One region of the Bradyrhizobium amphicarpaeae genome, then DNA from elsewhere that is predicted to be linked to it. Evidence: predicted binding sites of a transcription regulator. Region 1 holds the regulator's gene; the other holds the start of a gene.
The links. The regulator LexA, encoded in region 1, represses DNA repair genes until DNA is damaged. The targets are predictions, from matches to a motif close to TGTTCNNNNTGTGTTCNG.

Region 1 (7,335 bases):
TTTCGAAATGGTGCGCCGGCTTCGCGACGCTCGACGCGGCCGCGCTGTCGTCGCTGTATTCGAACAACGCGTTCTTCTTCGGCTCCAACCCGAAACTCTATCGGGGCAGGGACGGCGTCGCCGATTATTTCAGCGGCCTACCGCGCTGGCGTAAGCCGAACGCCGTGTTTTCCGACGTGAACGCAGCGCAAGCCGGCCCTGATCTGATCAATATGGCTGCGACCATCTCGTTCGATCTCGCCGGCGAGCGGGACGATCTCGTCGTCAAGATGAGTTGGGTCATCGTCCCCGAGGACGGCGACTGGAAGATCGTCAATCACCACGCGTCCGCGCAGGCGCCGCTGATCTGAGGGGCCGCACGGCATCGTCATTGCGGGGAAAGCAACGAACGCGCACCTTGCGCGTTGTGTGGGTCCAGAAGAGGAACTCACCATGCAGAACATCGCAGAGCATATGGAAGTCATCGGCGCCGACGGCGTCCATGTCGGTACCGTCGACAAGGTCGAGGGCAATCGCATCAAGCTGACCAAGAAGGATAGCGGCGAGGGCAGTCACAAGGGCCACCATCACTTCATCGACAAGGGCCTCGTTGCCGGCGTCGAGGGCAACAAGGTGCGGCTGTCCGCCAAAGCGGACGTGGCCGTGACCATGGAAGAGGAAAAGTAGGGGCGGCTCCCCTCGTTCCCGGTCTGTACCGCTATTCGCGCCGCTGCACGTTCCGGTAGCCTCCGCGTCAGTCGCGTCGCGTAAGGTGCAGGGATATGGCGGAGCCGGGCCGGCCAGTACGGTCCCAGGGAGTTGCCGGGACGTGGCCGGTCGGCCGTGCCGCACCAGCTGGCGGCTTCGCGCCGGTAGGGTTTGGGGCCTGGCCGGCAATCGTCGAGACGTTGCGGGAATGGGCCCGCGCCGAGGCCGGCGCCGGGCGACTGTTGCCGTGGGTGCCTGTCGCCTTCGGCGGCGGCATCGCGCTGTATTTTGCCGCCGATCATGAGCCGGTGCTGTGGGTTGTTGCCGCGACGGCGATCGCCTTCCTGTTCGGCGCGATCCTGTTGCGGCGGAGCCGGCTGTTTGCGCCTGCGATCATGATTGCGGCGGTCGCGGCCGGCTTTGCTGTGGCAACCTGGAAGACGGCGCGCATCGCCCATCCCGTGCTGGCCAAACCGCTCTATTCGGTGTCGCTGTCGGGTTTCGTCGAGGCCCGCGACATCCGCGAGCGCACCGACCGTTTCGTGCTGCGCGTCACCGCGATGGAGGCGCAGCGCAGCGAGGTCAAACTGGAACGCGTCCGCCTCTCCGTGCGCAAGGGCACTGCGCCCGCGGTCGGCAGCTTCGTGCAGCTCAAGGCGCGGTTGATGCCACCGCTCTCACCGGTACGCCCCGGCAGCTATGATTTTTCGCGCGACATGTTTTTTCAGGGCATCGGTGCCTCCGGCTTCGTGATGGGCGCGATCACCGCTTCAATCCCGCACGATGAAGGCGGCCTGCGGCTGCGTTATGCCGCCTTCATGCAGGGCCTGCGCGATGCGATCGATGCGCGCATCCGCGCCACGCTCGAGGGCGACAACCGTGCGATCGCGACGGCGCTGCTGACCGGGCGGCGCGATGCGATTTCGACGCCCGTCAACGACGCGATGTTCATTTCGGGGCTCGGGCACGTGCTCTCGATCTCCGGCTATCACATGGCGGTCGTCGCCGGCGTGGTGTTCTTCGCGGTGCGTGCTCTGCTGGCCTTGATCCCGGGACTGGCGGCCGGCTTCGCCATCAAGAAATGGTCGGCCGCCGCGGCGCTGGTCGCGGCTGCGTTCTACCTGCTTTTGTCCGGCGCTGAGGTCGCGACGCAAAGATCGTTCTTCATGACGGCGGTGGTGCTGATCGCGGTGATGGTCGATCGCCGCGCCATCACGTTCCGCACGCTCGCGGTGGCGGCGCTGATCGTGCTCGCAGTCGCGCCCGAAGCGCTGGTGCATCCGAGTTTTCAGATGTCGTTTGCAGCGACGCTCGGGCTCGTCGCGCTGGTGCAGATCGGCATGCCGAACCTGTTCGCCTCGCCCGATCATTCGGCGACCGCGCGCGTCGCGATGTGGGGCGGCCGCGAGATCGCGATGCTGTTCCTCGCCTCGCTGATCGCCGGGCTTGCAACCACGCCCTATGCCGCCTTTCACTTCCACCGCGTCACGCCCTACGGCGTGCTCGCCAATCTCGGCGCAATGCCCGTGGTCTCGGCGCTGGTGATGCCGGCCGGGCTGCTGGGCCTGCTCGCGGCGCCGTTCGGGCTCGACGGCGCGTTCTGGTGGCTGATGGGGATCGGCATCGACTGGATGGTCGTGGTCTCGCGCTGGGTGGCGGCATTGCCGGGCGCGGTCGGCCGCATCCCGGCGTTCGGTATCGCGCCGTTGATCGCAGCGAGCTTGGGGATCATCGTGATGGGCCTGTTGCGCACGCCTTTGCGCTGGGGCGGCGCCATGGTGCTGCTGGCCTCTATCGCCTGGGGCCTTTCGGTGCGGCAGCCCGATATCCTGATTGCCGGGGATGGCGCGAGCGTCGCGGTGCGGGGTGGGGACGGGCGCTTGCACCTGATCAGGACGGGCAAGGACAATTTCCTGCTGAAGGAGTGGCTGTCTGCCGACGCCGATCCGCGCGATGCCGGCAGTGGTGCACTGGCGAGCGGCATATCGTGCGACGAATCCGGCTGCGTGACGCCGCTCGCCGACGGGCGGCTGGTCGCGCTGGCCTCGCGCATCGAGGCGCTGGCGGATGATTGCAACCGGGCCGCACTGGTGGTGACGTCTCGGCCGGCGCCGCCCGATTGTGCGGCGATGGTGGTGGATCGGCAGCGGCTCGCTCGCCAGGGTGCGCTGGCCCTGACGCCACGCGGCGACGGCTTTTCCGTTCAGCCGGTGAGGGCGAGTGGCACAAGCCGCCCCTGGTCGCCGGCAGCTGCCGGCGAGGGTGAATTCGAAGGAGCTCTCGTGCCGAGGGCGGCGGCTCCGCGCAGCAAGGATGCGACCCCGGCGGAGGCCGATCTTCAGGCGGAGGACTGAAGCCCTCGTCAGCCGATCGGCAGTCGCGGAGCCGTCGGGCGACTGTCGGCGATGATCTCACGCTTGCGCTCGCTGACCGGCTGGGTCACCGGCAGCTGCAGGACGGTTGCGCGCTGGCCTTCGACGAGCTGCGTCACCAGCACGGATTTGCCGTCCGGGAATTCGATCGCGTCGTGATGGCGATCGGGAATGTGCGGATCGATCTTGCCGAACTTGCCGACGCGGGAGTTGACGGTACGCGTCCAGATCCAGCGGTTGTCGTAACGGACGTTGTCGGCGAAGGCGAGTTCCGTTCCCGGCAACAGGCAGACCGCGACGGAGAGATCGGCTTCGGAGGCAAAGCCGCGCGTCGAGGTGCCGCGGAACGTTGTCGTGACGATCGTCTCGCCGACTTCTGCGGGGCGCGTCGCGACGGCATGCAGGCTGTAGTCACACATCGGGTGCTCCTCAATGCAGAGATAGCGACCCGCACCTCTTTTGGAGGCGCAGGCCCCTGTCAGAGTGGAAGCGCGTGACGGTCTGCCTGGTTGTAGGCAAATCTGCGGCTCGGATCGGCGAGCCGAGATCACATTATCTTTCCCGAATCCAATAGGAACAAAGTTCGCTCACCTACATTCGGCAGGCGCGTGTCGGTGCCCGCAGGCCCAGAATGCAGATTGACCGCGTCGTGGGGAAAGAGGAGCAATGCTTGTTGCGCACCCGGCCGACGATGCCGCTGCGGAGAAGGGGCCGGATAGTCTGTGCAATACCAGAAAGACTATCCAGCCGGCGCGGACCATCGTCCGCTCCAATCTCTGATCGGCGATGCCGACCGCAGCCGCGCGCGCGAGGCGCACAAGACTTCTTGATCGAGACCGTCCGGACTCAGTACTTGCGGTACAGCCCGATCAGCTTGCCCTGAATCTTCACGCGGTTCGGCGGCAGGATGCGCACCTCATACGCGGCATTGGCAGGCTCCAGCGCGATCGACGCGCCACGGCGGCGGAATCGCTTGAGCGTGGCTTCCTCGTCGTCGATCAACGCCACGACGATGTCGCCGGTATCGGCGCTCTCGTTGCGCTGGATCAGCGCCATGTCGCCGTCGAGGATGCCGGCCTCGACCATGGAATCGCCGCGCACTTCGAGCGCGTAATGCTCGCCGGAGCCGAGCATGTCGGGCGGCACGCTGATGGTGTGGCTGCGGGTCTGCAACGCCTCGATCGGGGTGCCGGCCGCAATGCGGCCCATCACGGGCACGGCAACGGGCCGCTCGCCCTCGTCTGCGGACGGGCTGGAGCTCGCGCGGATCTTGCCGAGATTGCCCTCGATGACGCTTGGCGTGAAGCCGCGTCGGCTGCCGGCGGCGGCCTGGAGCTCCGGCAACTTGATCACTTCGATGGCCCGGGCGCGGTTGGGCAGGCGGCGGATGAAGCCGCGCTCCTCGAGTGCGGTGATCAGGCGGTGGATGCCCGATTTCGAGCGCAGGTCGAGCGCATCCTTCATCTCGTCGAAGGACGGCGGCACGCCGCTTTCCTTCAAGCGTTCGCTGATGAACCGCAGAAGCTCGTATTGTTTGCGCGTTAACATCTCGACCAAAGTCCCCCGGTTGATGTCGTTCGATTCCGAGACGATGAATTCAGCGATAAGCCGCTACATCCTCGAAACAAATCATGAACGGACACTATATGTTCGATACATGTTCCGCAACTGCTTAATTTTGCGTGAACAGAACGAGACACGCGGAATGCGTGTGGCCGCGCAGGTCAGACGGGGAGCCGCAGCACCTCGCAGGGGCTGCCGGCCTCGGCCTTCGGCGCAAACGGTGCGCGCACGAGAAGTACCTGTGCTGCAGCAAGATTCGCAAGCAGAGAGGAGTCTTGATGGCTGACGGGAAGAGCGACGAGCGTGCCGTCGTCGCGCAGCTCCAGGCGCGCGCGCAGATAGTCCTCGCGCTGGTCGTTGGCACCGAGATCGCGACCCAGCACGGCGCGCTCGCGATGATGATGAATCACCGAACGGCCCGACAGCGCCCGAATCAGCGGCACCATGAACAGAAAGGCGCACACGTAAGACGACACGGGATTGCCGGGCAGGCCGATCACGCCCATCGCCCCCAACCGTCCGTGCATCATCGGCTTGCCGGGCCGCATCGCGATCTTCCAGAACGCCATCGCGATGCCTTCGTCCCGCAGGGCCTGCTGGACCAGGTCGTGGTCACCGACCGATGCGCCTCCGGTCGTGATCAGGATGTCGGCGCCGCTTTCGCGCGCGCGGCGGATGCCGGCGGTGGTGGCCTCCAGCGTATCGGCGGCAACACCGAGGTCGATGGTCTCGGCACCCTCGCTGCGGGCGAGCGCGTGGAGGGCATAGCCGTTGGAATAGACGATCTGGCCGTGCCCGGGTGTGGCGCCCGGCATCACCAGTTCGTCGCCGGTGGCGAGGATCGCGACCTTCGGGCGTCGGCAGGCGGCGAGATACGGGTGATTCATGCCGGCCGCGAGGGCGAGATCGCGCTCAGTCAGACGGGTCCCCTTGCGCAAGAGGACGTCACCCTCGCGGAAATCCACGCCAGCGGGGCGGATGTGCCGACCCACGATCGCAGCTTCCTTGATCGTGACGCTCTTGCCGTCCGCAATGGTGTCCTCCTGGATCACGACCGCGTCCGCGCCCTCCGGAACGACACCGCCAGTGAAGATCCGCACGGCTTCGCCTGCGCCGACCCGTCCTGTGAACGGACGGCCGGCCGCGACCTCACCGATGACAGTCAACCTGGAATCGATCGCTGCGGCGTCGGCCGCGCGGACGGCGTAGCCGTCCATCGCCGACATGGCCTGCGGCGGCTGCGTGCGCCGCGCGGCGACGTCACGCGCGAGCACCCGGTGGTAGGCTTCGTCGAGCGAAACCATCTGTTCAGGCAGCGGCTCAACGCCCGCCAGCACCGCGGCCAGGGCGTCGGAAACCGGCATCAAGGCCACGGCGAAACTCCTGCTCGGCGCGTTCGGACGAAATGTTCCGACAGTGTTCTAACCGAGCGCGGAGGCGGAGGCAAAATTGCAGACGAGGGCGACCATGCTGCCGCTTTCAGCCCGTATCGAAGACAGACTCAGGCCTGGCGTCGCATCATCCAGACGACGGGACTGGTCGGCAGGAGGGGCCATGCATCGGTCAACGCCCGCTCGGCGCATCCGGGTTGACGAATGCGACATCGGGAGCCCTCGGGCCTTGATCCTTGTCCGGCAGCGGGTCGGCCTGAGATTTCAGGTCGGCGGCCTTGCTGATCAGCTTGGCGGAAAGGTCAGAATCCGAGGTGGTTCTGGCGAATTCAAGCAGGAGAGAGGCCTGCCTGGTGAGATAGGTTTTGCCCAGCACGTCGATACGTCCGTCGTAGAATTCCCAACGGAATGATGAGTCCGAGAGGTGGTATTACGTTCCCGGAACTCTGTGTAAAAATGCACAAAGCGATCCGGTTCCCCCATCTCTTGCATATTTTTCCCTGCAAGCGGGACTGCAACAAGTCTGATGCGATGGCGGGCTGGCTTCAGATGCCCAACGCCTTCAAGGCGTTTCCAACGTCGCGTGGCGACGTCACATGCACCGCCGTCAGTCCGCGTGCCCGCGCACCTTCGACATTCTCGGCGAGGTCGTCGAAGAACACGATGCGCTCCGCAGGCACGCCGATCGCGGTGACGACGTGGTCGAAGGCTTCCGCGTCCGGTTTGCGCAGTCCGATGCTGGACGACAGATACAGCGCGCGGAAATGGCCGAGCAGTTCGCCATATTCCCTGGAGAAATAGTCGACATGCGGCCGGTTGGTGTTGGAGAAGGCGTAGAGCGGCATCTGCTTCGCCGCGCGCGGCAGCAGCTCGGCGATGTCGGGCATCTCGCCGGCGAAGATCGCGTTCCAGCCTTCCAGGAATTGCGCGTCCGAAATGCCGATTCCGAGCGAAGCACGCAGCGAGGCGAAATAATCCTCGTCGCTGATCCTGCCGACCTCGTGCAGCCGATAGGCCTCGTCACGCACATAGCGCGCGACGATGGCCTCGGGCTGGCAGCCGGCATGTCCCGCCCAGCAGGCGATCGCCTTGGAGAAGTCGATGTCGAGCACCACGCGCCCGAGATCGAACAGCAGCGCATCGGCGCTGCCGGGAGAGAGCGCTGTCACCTGCATCCTTTCACTCAGTAACGGTACGGATCGTGGTCGAACAGCGGGAATGCGCTGAACACGCTCGGCGCGTTGGTGGCAGTCGCCGGATGCAGGCAGGATTTGTCGACCTCTGCGAATGACGTGGCGCCCAAAAGGCCGAGGCAGCGCAGC
Region 2 (7,335 bases), 110 kb from region 1:
GCAGGTACTTGGTGCGCCGCGTGACGACGCGCTCGCGGAAGTCGACGAAGATCGACAGCAGGTCCTTCAGATGCATGATCCGCGGACGGCCGCTGTCGAGCGCCACCATGTTGACGCCGAAGCTGGTCTGCAGCGGCGTGAACCTGTAGAGCTGATTCAGCACCACGTCAGGCACGGCGTCGCGTTTCAACTCGATGACGACGCGATAGCCGTCGCGGTCGGATTCGTCGCGCAGGTCGCCGATGCCCTCGATCTTCTTTTCCTTGACCAATTCGGCGATGCGTTCGACCATCGTCGCCTTGTTCACCTGATACGGAATCTCGGTGACGATGATCGCCTCGCGCTCCTTCCGGATCGTCTCGAACGCGACCTTGCCGCGCATCATGATCGAGCCGCGGCCGAGGTGATAGGCCGAGCGGATGCCCTGGCGTCCCAGGATGACGCCGCCGGTCGGGAAATCCGGGCCCGGCACGATGTTGATGAGTTCGTCGATGGTGAGTGCGGGATTGTCGATCAGCGCCACGCAGGCGTCGATGACCTCGCCGAGATTGTGCGGCGGGATGTTGGTGGCCATGCCGACCGCGATGCCGCCGGCGCCGTTGACCAGCAGGTTCGGGAACTTGGCCGGCAGAACCGACGGTTCTGTCTCGTTGTTGTCGTAGTTCGGCTGGAAGTCGACGGTGTCCTTGTCGATATCGGCCAGCAGCGCCAACGCGGCCTTCGTCAGACGCGCCTCGGTGTAACGATAGGCGGCCGGGGGGTCGCCGTCGACCGAGCCGAAATTGCCCTGGCCGTCGATCAGCGGCACGCGCATCGAGAAGTCCTGCGCCATGCGGACCATGGCGTCGTAGATCGACTGGTCGCCGTGCGGGTGATACTTACCGATGACGTCACCGACCACGCGGGCGGATTTGACGTACTTCTTGTCCGGCGTGTGCCCCTGCTCGTTCATCGAGAACAGGATGCGGCGGTGCACCGGCTTCAGACCGTCACGGGCATCAGGCAGCGCCCGCGCCACGATCACGCTCATGGCATAGTCGAGATAGGACTTCTTCATCTCCTCGAAGATGGAGACGGGACGAATATCCGAGGGTTTCGCCGGCTGGTCGCCGGGCTTGTCGTCGTCGTCAGCCAAGGGGAAATCCGTGAGGTTTTATCTGGGAATCATATAGCGCATCGAGCCCCTGATAACCACCCTCGCAAGGGTCTTGGGAAGCGCTTTTTCCGCTTATTCTTCCAATAGCTTACGGCGCTGCGGGGAGTATTTTTGATAGGCCCGGAACAGGCCTTCCGAAATCGCCCTCGAGCCCTCGTCGATCGCGCGGCAAGCGCGCTTCATGGACGGATTTGCGCGGGGGCTGTCCGAGTTCAAGCCGAACATGAAGCGGGCCCGGAAATCCCGAGCCCGTCCTGTCGATTAGCGAGATTTGCTGATCCGACGTGGAAGGCGCCGCATCGCCGGCAGCGCCCCGATCGTCCGTTCCGTTCTCAGAACGGAATATCGTCGTCCATGTCGCTGTTGCGGCCACCGCCGCCGGCGGCCACGGGACGGCGCGGTGCGCTGCTGACGGGGCCGGAGGAGCCGAAATCGCCGCCCGGCTCGTCGCCGAAGCTGCCGCCTCCGCCGCCGCCGCTGCGGCCGTCGAGCATCGTCAGCGTCGAGTTGAAGCCCTGCAGCACGATCTCGGTCGAGTACTTCTCGACACCGCTCTGGTCGGTGTACTTGCGGGTCTGGAGCGCGCCCTCGATGTAAACCTTGGCGCCCTTCTTCAGATACTGTTCGACGATCTTGCAAAGCGGCTCAGAGAAGATCACGACGCGATGCCACTCGGTCTTTTCCTTGCGCTCGCCGCTGTTCTTGTCGCGCCAGGTCTCCGACGTCGCGATGCTCAGATTCGCGATCGGCCGCCCGTCCTGGGTGCGTCGGATTTCAGGATCCTTGCCGAGATTTCCAACCAGAATGACCTTGTTGACGCTTCCCGCCATCGCCGCTCTCCACTCCGAATGCCACTGAATTTCATAAGGCCGAGCGCGCTGCCCGCACTCCTCTGCGCCCTGTTTGAGGCGACCCTATACGCTTGCGGGCGCCGCTCAGCCCAGCACCCCCAAGGTTATCCCCACATATAGCACCAACCTTCATTCCGTTCCAGATTTGTTCTTCTGAAAATACACCAAATCGCAGGCTGATGGCGCAACCGCGGCCATGACCAACAGCGGAACGATATATCGTGGCCGGCCTCGCGTTCGACCGGGAGAGCAAGCTCCATTGGGCCACGCACGGGCCGCCGACCGCGGACGGCATCGCTCTGATATTGTTCCAATAATGGAACCGGCCTGTTGCTCGGAAGCAATAAGTCAGTAACCATCACCTTTCGCACAACTGTGGCTTTCAGGAGACACAACTTCCGGCTTCAGTGGTGTAAGCACGCCTCAGTTGGGCCATCGAGTCCGCTGCCCTTCCGGTCAAGGAAGGCAACAACAGAAACTGGGACTGGGATTACTGAAAATGAAAAAGGTTTTGTTGGCTTCGGCCGCTCTCTTCGCTCTGGCGGCTCCCGCTTCGGCTGCTGATCTCGCAGCTCGCCCCTACACCAAGGCGCCGATGGCCCCGATGGCCTCCGTCTACAACTGGACCGGCTTCTATCTCGGTCTCGTCGGTGGCGGCGCCTGGGAAGATACCTCGGGCAGCCCGAAGATGCAGGGTGGCTTCGTCGGCGGCACCGCCGGCTACAACTGGCAGACCGGTAACGTGGTGTTCGGCCTTGAGACCGATGCTGCCTGGGCTGACGTCAGCGCTTCGGCCGCTGGTGTGGTTTTCGTTCCCGGCGTCGGTGGCATTCCCGCTTCGGTGAGCTCCAAGACCGACGCGATGGGCACCGTGCGCGGTCGCATCGGCTGGGCCGTGAACAACGTCCTGCTGTACGGCACCGGTGGTTACGCCTGGATCGACAACAAGATCACTGCCACCCTGGGCGGTGCTTCGGTCTCCGACAGCAAGTTCCACTCCGGCTGGACCGTCGGTGCGGGCGTTGAAGCCTACATCGCTCCGCAGTGGTCGGTGAAGGGCGAGTATCTCTATCGCAGCCTCGGTGGCGAGACCTACTTCGGCGCCGTCAACACCGGTACGCTCAACCTCCACACCGTGCAGCTCGGCGTGAACTATCACTTCGGCGCCCCGGTCGTCGCCAAGTACTAAGCCAAGTACTAAGCTACGCTTCAACGCCAACGCGTTACGAAAGGCCGGCCTCGCGCCGGCCTTTTTGTTTGGCGGGTAGCTTGCCGCGCCGTTCCGCAAGGCCCCCTGCTGCCAGATGCCGCCAGCGCGCCAACAATCCGTTGACGATTCGCAACTGCCTCTGGAAATCCGCCCGCGTTCTTCCTACGTTCGCTGACAACCCCATCGGCGCCGATCCCGGTTCCGGGCGAAGCGCGCCTTTTTATTGGCGCGGTCGCGCACCCATGGGATTCCCTAGGGGCAACTCGGATGGATGAAGTGATCAAGGCGAAGCGCCAACAGCAGAACGCAGGCTCCAGCCGGCACGCAATTACGATCCGCGGCGCACGCGAGCACAACCTCAAGAACATCGACGTCGAGATTCCCCGCGACAAGCTGGTGGTGTTCACCGGCCTCTCCGGCTCCGGCAAATCGTCGCTCGCCTTCGACACCATCTATGCCGAGGGCCAGCGTCGCTACGTCGAATCGCTGTCGGCCTATGCCCGCCAGTTCCTCGAGATGATGCAGAAGCCGGACGTCGACCAGATCGACGGCCTGTCGCCGGCGATCTCGATCGAGCAGAAGACGACGTCGAAAAACCCGCGCTCCACCGTCGGCACCGTCACCGAGATCTACGACTACATGCGGCTGCTGTGGGCGCGCGTCGGCGTACCCTATTCGCCAGCCACCGGCCTGCCGATCGAGAGCCAGACCGTCTCGCAGATGGTCGACCGCGTGCTGACACTGCCCGAGGGCACCCGCCTCTATCTGCTCGCGCCCGTCGTGCGCGGCCGCAAGGGCGAGTATCGCAAGGAGCTCGCCGAATGGCTCAAGAAGGGCTTTCAGCGCGTCAAGATCGACGGCACCTTCCACGAGCTCGCGGAAGCGCCGACGCTCGACAAGAAATTCCCGCATGACATCGACGTCGTGGTCGATCGCATCGTGGTGCGCGCCGATATCGGCCAGCGCCTCGCCGAGAGTTTCGAGACCGCGCTGAAGCTCGCCGAAGGCCTTGCCGTCGTCGAGTTCGCCGACGCGCCGGCGGCCGCGCCCGCCGAGGAGAAAGAGAAAAAGAAGACCGCCAAGATCCACGACAAGAGCGGGCCCGAGCGGATCCTGTTCTCGGAGAAGTTCGCCTGCCCCGTCTCCGGCTTCACCATCCCCGAGGTCGAGCCGCGGCTGTTCTCGTTCAACAACCCCTACGGCGCCTGTCCGGCCTGCGGCGGCCTCGGCGTCGAGCAGCATGTCGACGAGGACCTCGTCATTCCCGACAAGGAGGCCGCCATCGGCAAGGGCGCGATTGCGCCCTGGGCCAAGTCGTCCTCGCCCTACTACACGCAGACGCTGACCGCGCTCGGCAAGCATTACAAGTTCACGCTGACCACCAGGTGGAAGGACCTGCCCAAGAAGACGCAGAACGCGATCCTCCACGGCTCCGGCGAGGACGAGATCAAGTTCTCCTACGAGGACGGAGTGCGCTCCTACGACACCAAGAAGCCGTTCGAGGGCGTCGTCACCAACATCAACCGCCGCTATCGCGAAACCGAGAGCGAATGGGCGCGCGAGGAGCTCGCGAAATATTTCCACGACGTGCCCTGCGAGGCGTGCCACGGCTTCCGCCTCAAGCCCGAGGCGCTCTGCGTCAAGATCGGCGGCAAGCACATCGGCGAGATCTCGGAGATGTCGGTGAAGGGCGCCGGCGCCTGGTTCGAGACCGTGCCTGAGGCGCTGAACACGCAGCAGAACGAGATCGCCGGCCGCATCCTGAAGGAGATCCGCGAGCGGCTCACCTTCCTGCTCGACGTCGGCCTCAACTATCTCACGCTATCCCGCTCCTCCGGCACGTTGTCCGGCGGCGAGAGCCAGCGTATCCGCCTCGCCTCGCAGATCGGTTCGGGCCTGACCGGTGTGCTCTACGTGCTGGACGAGCCCTCGATCGGCCTGCACCAGCGCGACAACGCCCGCCTGCTCGACACCCTGAAGCGGCTGCGCGACCTCGGCAACACCGTGATCGTGGTCGAGCATGACGAGGACGCCATCCTGCTCGCCGACCACGTCCTCGACATCGGCCCCGGCGCCGGCATGCATGGCGGCAACATCATCGCCGAAGGCACGCCCGCCGAGATCATGCGCAACCCGAAATCGCTGACCGGCAAATACCTGACCGGCGAGCTCGAGGTCGAGGTGCCCGAGCGCCGGCCGCCGAACCATCGCCGCACCATCAAGGTCGTCAACGCGCGCGGCAACAATCTCAAGAACGTCACGGCCGAAATTCCGCTCGGCCTGTTCACGGCAGTCACCGGCGTCTCCGGCGGCGGCAAGTCGACGCTGCTGATCGACACGCTTTACAAGGCGATCGCCCGCAAGCTGAACAATGCCAGCGAAGGCGCCGCGCCGCACGACCGCATCGAGGGCCTCGAGCACATCGACAAGATCATCGACATCGACCAGTCGCCGATCGGCCGCACCCCGCGCTCGAACCCCGCCACCTATACCGGCGCCTTCACGCCGATCCGCGAATGGTTCGCGGGCTTGCCGGAGTCCAAGGCCCGCGGCTACGAGCCCGGCCGGTTCTCCTTCAACGTCAAGGGCGGCCGCTGCGAGGCGTGCCAGGGCGACGGCGTCATCAAGATCGAGATGCACTTCCTGCCCGACGTCTACGTCACCTGCGACGTCTGCAAAGGCAAGCGCTACAACCGCGAGACGCTGGAGGTCCTGTTCAAGGGCAAAAGCATCGCCGACGTGCTCGACATGACCGTCGAGGAAGCCGCCGAGTTCTTCAAGGCGGTGCCGCGCGTGCGCGAGACGTTCCAGACCCTGCATCGCGTCGGCCTCGACTACATCCATGTCGGCCAGCAGGCGACCACGCTCTCCGGCGGCGAAGCGCAACGCGTCAAGCTCGCGAAAGAACTGTCCAAGCGCGCCACCGGCCGCACGCTCTACATCCTGGACGAGCCGACCACCGGCCTGCACTTCCACGACGTCAAGAAGCTGCTGGAGGTGCTGCACGAGCTGGTCGCGCAGGGCAACACCGTCGTCGTCATCGAGCACAATCTCGAAGTCATCAAGACGGCAGACTGGGTCATCGATCTCGGCCCCGAAGGCGGCGACGGCGGCGGCGAGATCGTCGCCTGGGGGCCGCCGGAAGATATCGCGAAGGCGCCGCGGAGCTATACGGGGAAATTCCTGGCGCCGGTGCTGGAGAAGGCCGGGAAGCTGAAGCGGAAGAGCGCGGCGAGCGAGGCGGCGGAGTAATTTGCAGATAAGATTCCGAGGTATCTGATGGCACGGTGGAGCAACAGGCAGGTAAAGAACTTTGCCGATGCAGCTCAATCCTTGAAGCTCTATAGGCGAGCAGAGCTGGTCGACGACGACACACAAAAGTCATTGATCGAGGATCTGTACGTAGACCCGCTCCCGGCCGACGGAATTCTCAACGCTCTTGTACGAGCGAACACTTCATTTTTGATCGGAAGAAAAGGCACCGGAAAATCAACAGTCTTCCAAAGGGCGCAGCACGAAATTCGTAAGCAAAAGGCGTCTATCTCAGCCTACCTCGACATTAAGACGATCTTCGAATCGTCTGACGTCGATCCGGTATTGTTGGACAAGCTCGGTCAACAACCATCCGCGTTACCGCCCGAGACCGTAAAGCAGTTCTTGCTATACGAGTCTTTCGTTCGCGCCGTTCTGCTCGAAATCCGGGCCGAAATGAAGAAGCAGATTGACGCGACCTTTCTCTCGCGGCTGCGAGAGAAACTGCTATCATCATCTACGGAGATTTTTGAAGCCCTCGATGAGCTAATCGAGAATACGCGCCAAGTCGCGTTCGCCGACATTACGGGCCAGCAGACCGTCACCGCAAAGAACGAACGACATCAAGAGGCTTCCAGCTCAACGAAGGCTAATGCAAAGCTCGCCGGAGGCATCAAGAATCAACTCCCATCCATAGACGTTGAGGTCGGCGCCAGCGGCGAGACAGCCGAAAAAGCGACCAGCAAGGCAGACGAAGAGTTTTCTCGGGTCTTGCTGCGGACATTTAACATCAAGGGCTTGATTGGAGAACTTGCCGACCTCCTCTCAGAGATCGGGATCACACGCCTCTATATCTTCATCGACGA

Region 2: a site for LexA is predicted at 2,143-2,160, ahead of CIT40_RS17795 (single-stranded DNA-binding protein). Genes of this name have one in related genera too.

Annotation. Positions count from the first base shown of each region.
Region 1 is NZ_CP029426.2:3,935,887-3,943,221, reverse strand. Features, by position in the region: gene CIT40_RS18325 (nuclear transport factor 2 family protein) at 1-350, shown strand, start outside; gene CIT40_RS18320 (DUF2171 domain-containing protein) at 433-666, shown strand; gene CIT40_RS18315 (ComEC/Rec2 family competence protein) at 762-3,041, shown strand; gene CIT40_RS18310 (hypothetical protein) at 3,050-3,478, opposite strand; gene lexA (transcriptional repressor LexA) at 3,906-4,607, opposite strand; gene CIT40_RS18300 (molybdopterin molybdotransferase MoeA) at 4,784-5,995, opposite strand; gene CIT40_RS18295 (hypothetical protein) at 6,186-6,389, opposite strand; gene CIT40_RS18290 (HAD family hydrolase) at 6,559-7,188, opposite strand; gene CIT40_RS18285 (alpha-hydroxy acid oxidase) at 7,197-7,335, opposite strand, start outside.
Region 2 is NZ_CP029426.2:3,826,952-3,834,286, forward strand. Features, by position in the region: gene gyrA (DNA gyrase subunit A) at 1-1,135, opposite strand, end outside; gene CIT40_RS17795 (single-stranded DNA-binding protein) at 1,489-1,986, opposite strand; gene CIT40_RS17800 (outer membrane protein) at 2,507-3,196, shown strand; gene uvrA (excinuclease ABC subunit UvrA) at 3,485-6,469, shown strand; gene CIT40_RS17810 (methyltransferase family protein) at 6,497-7,335, shown strand, end outside.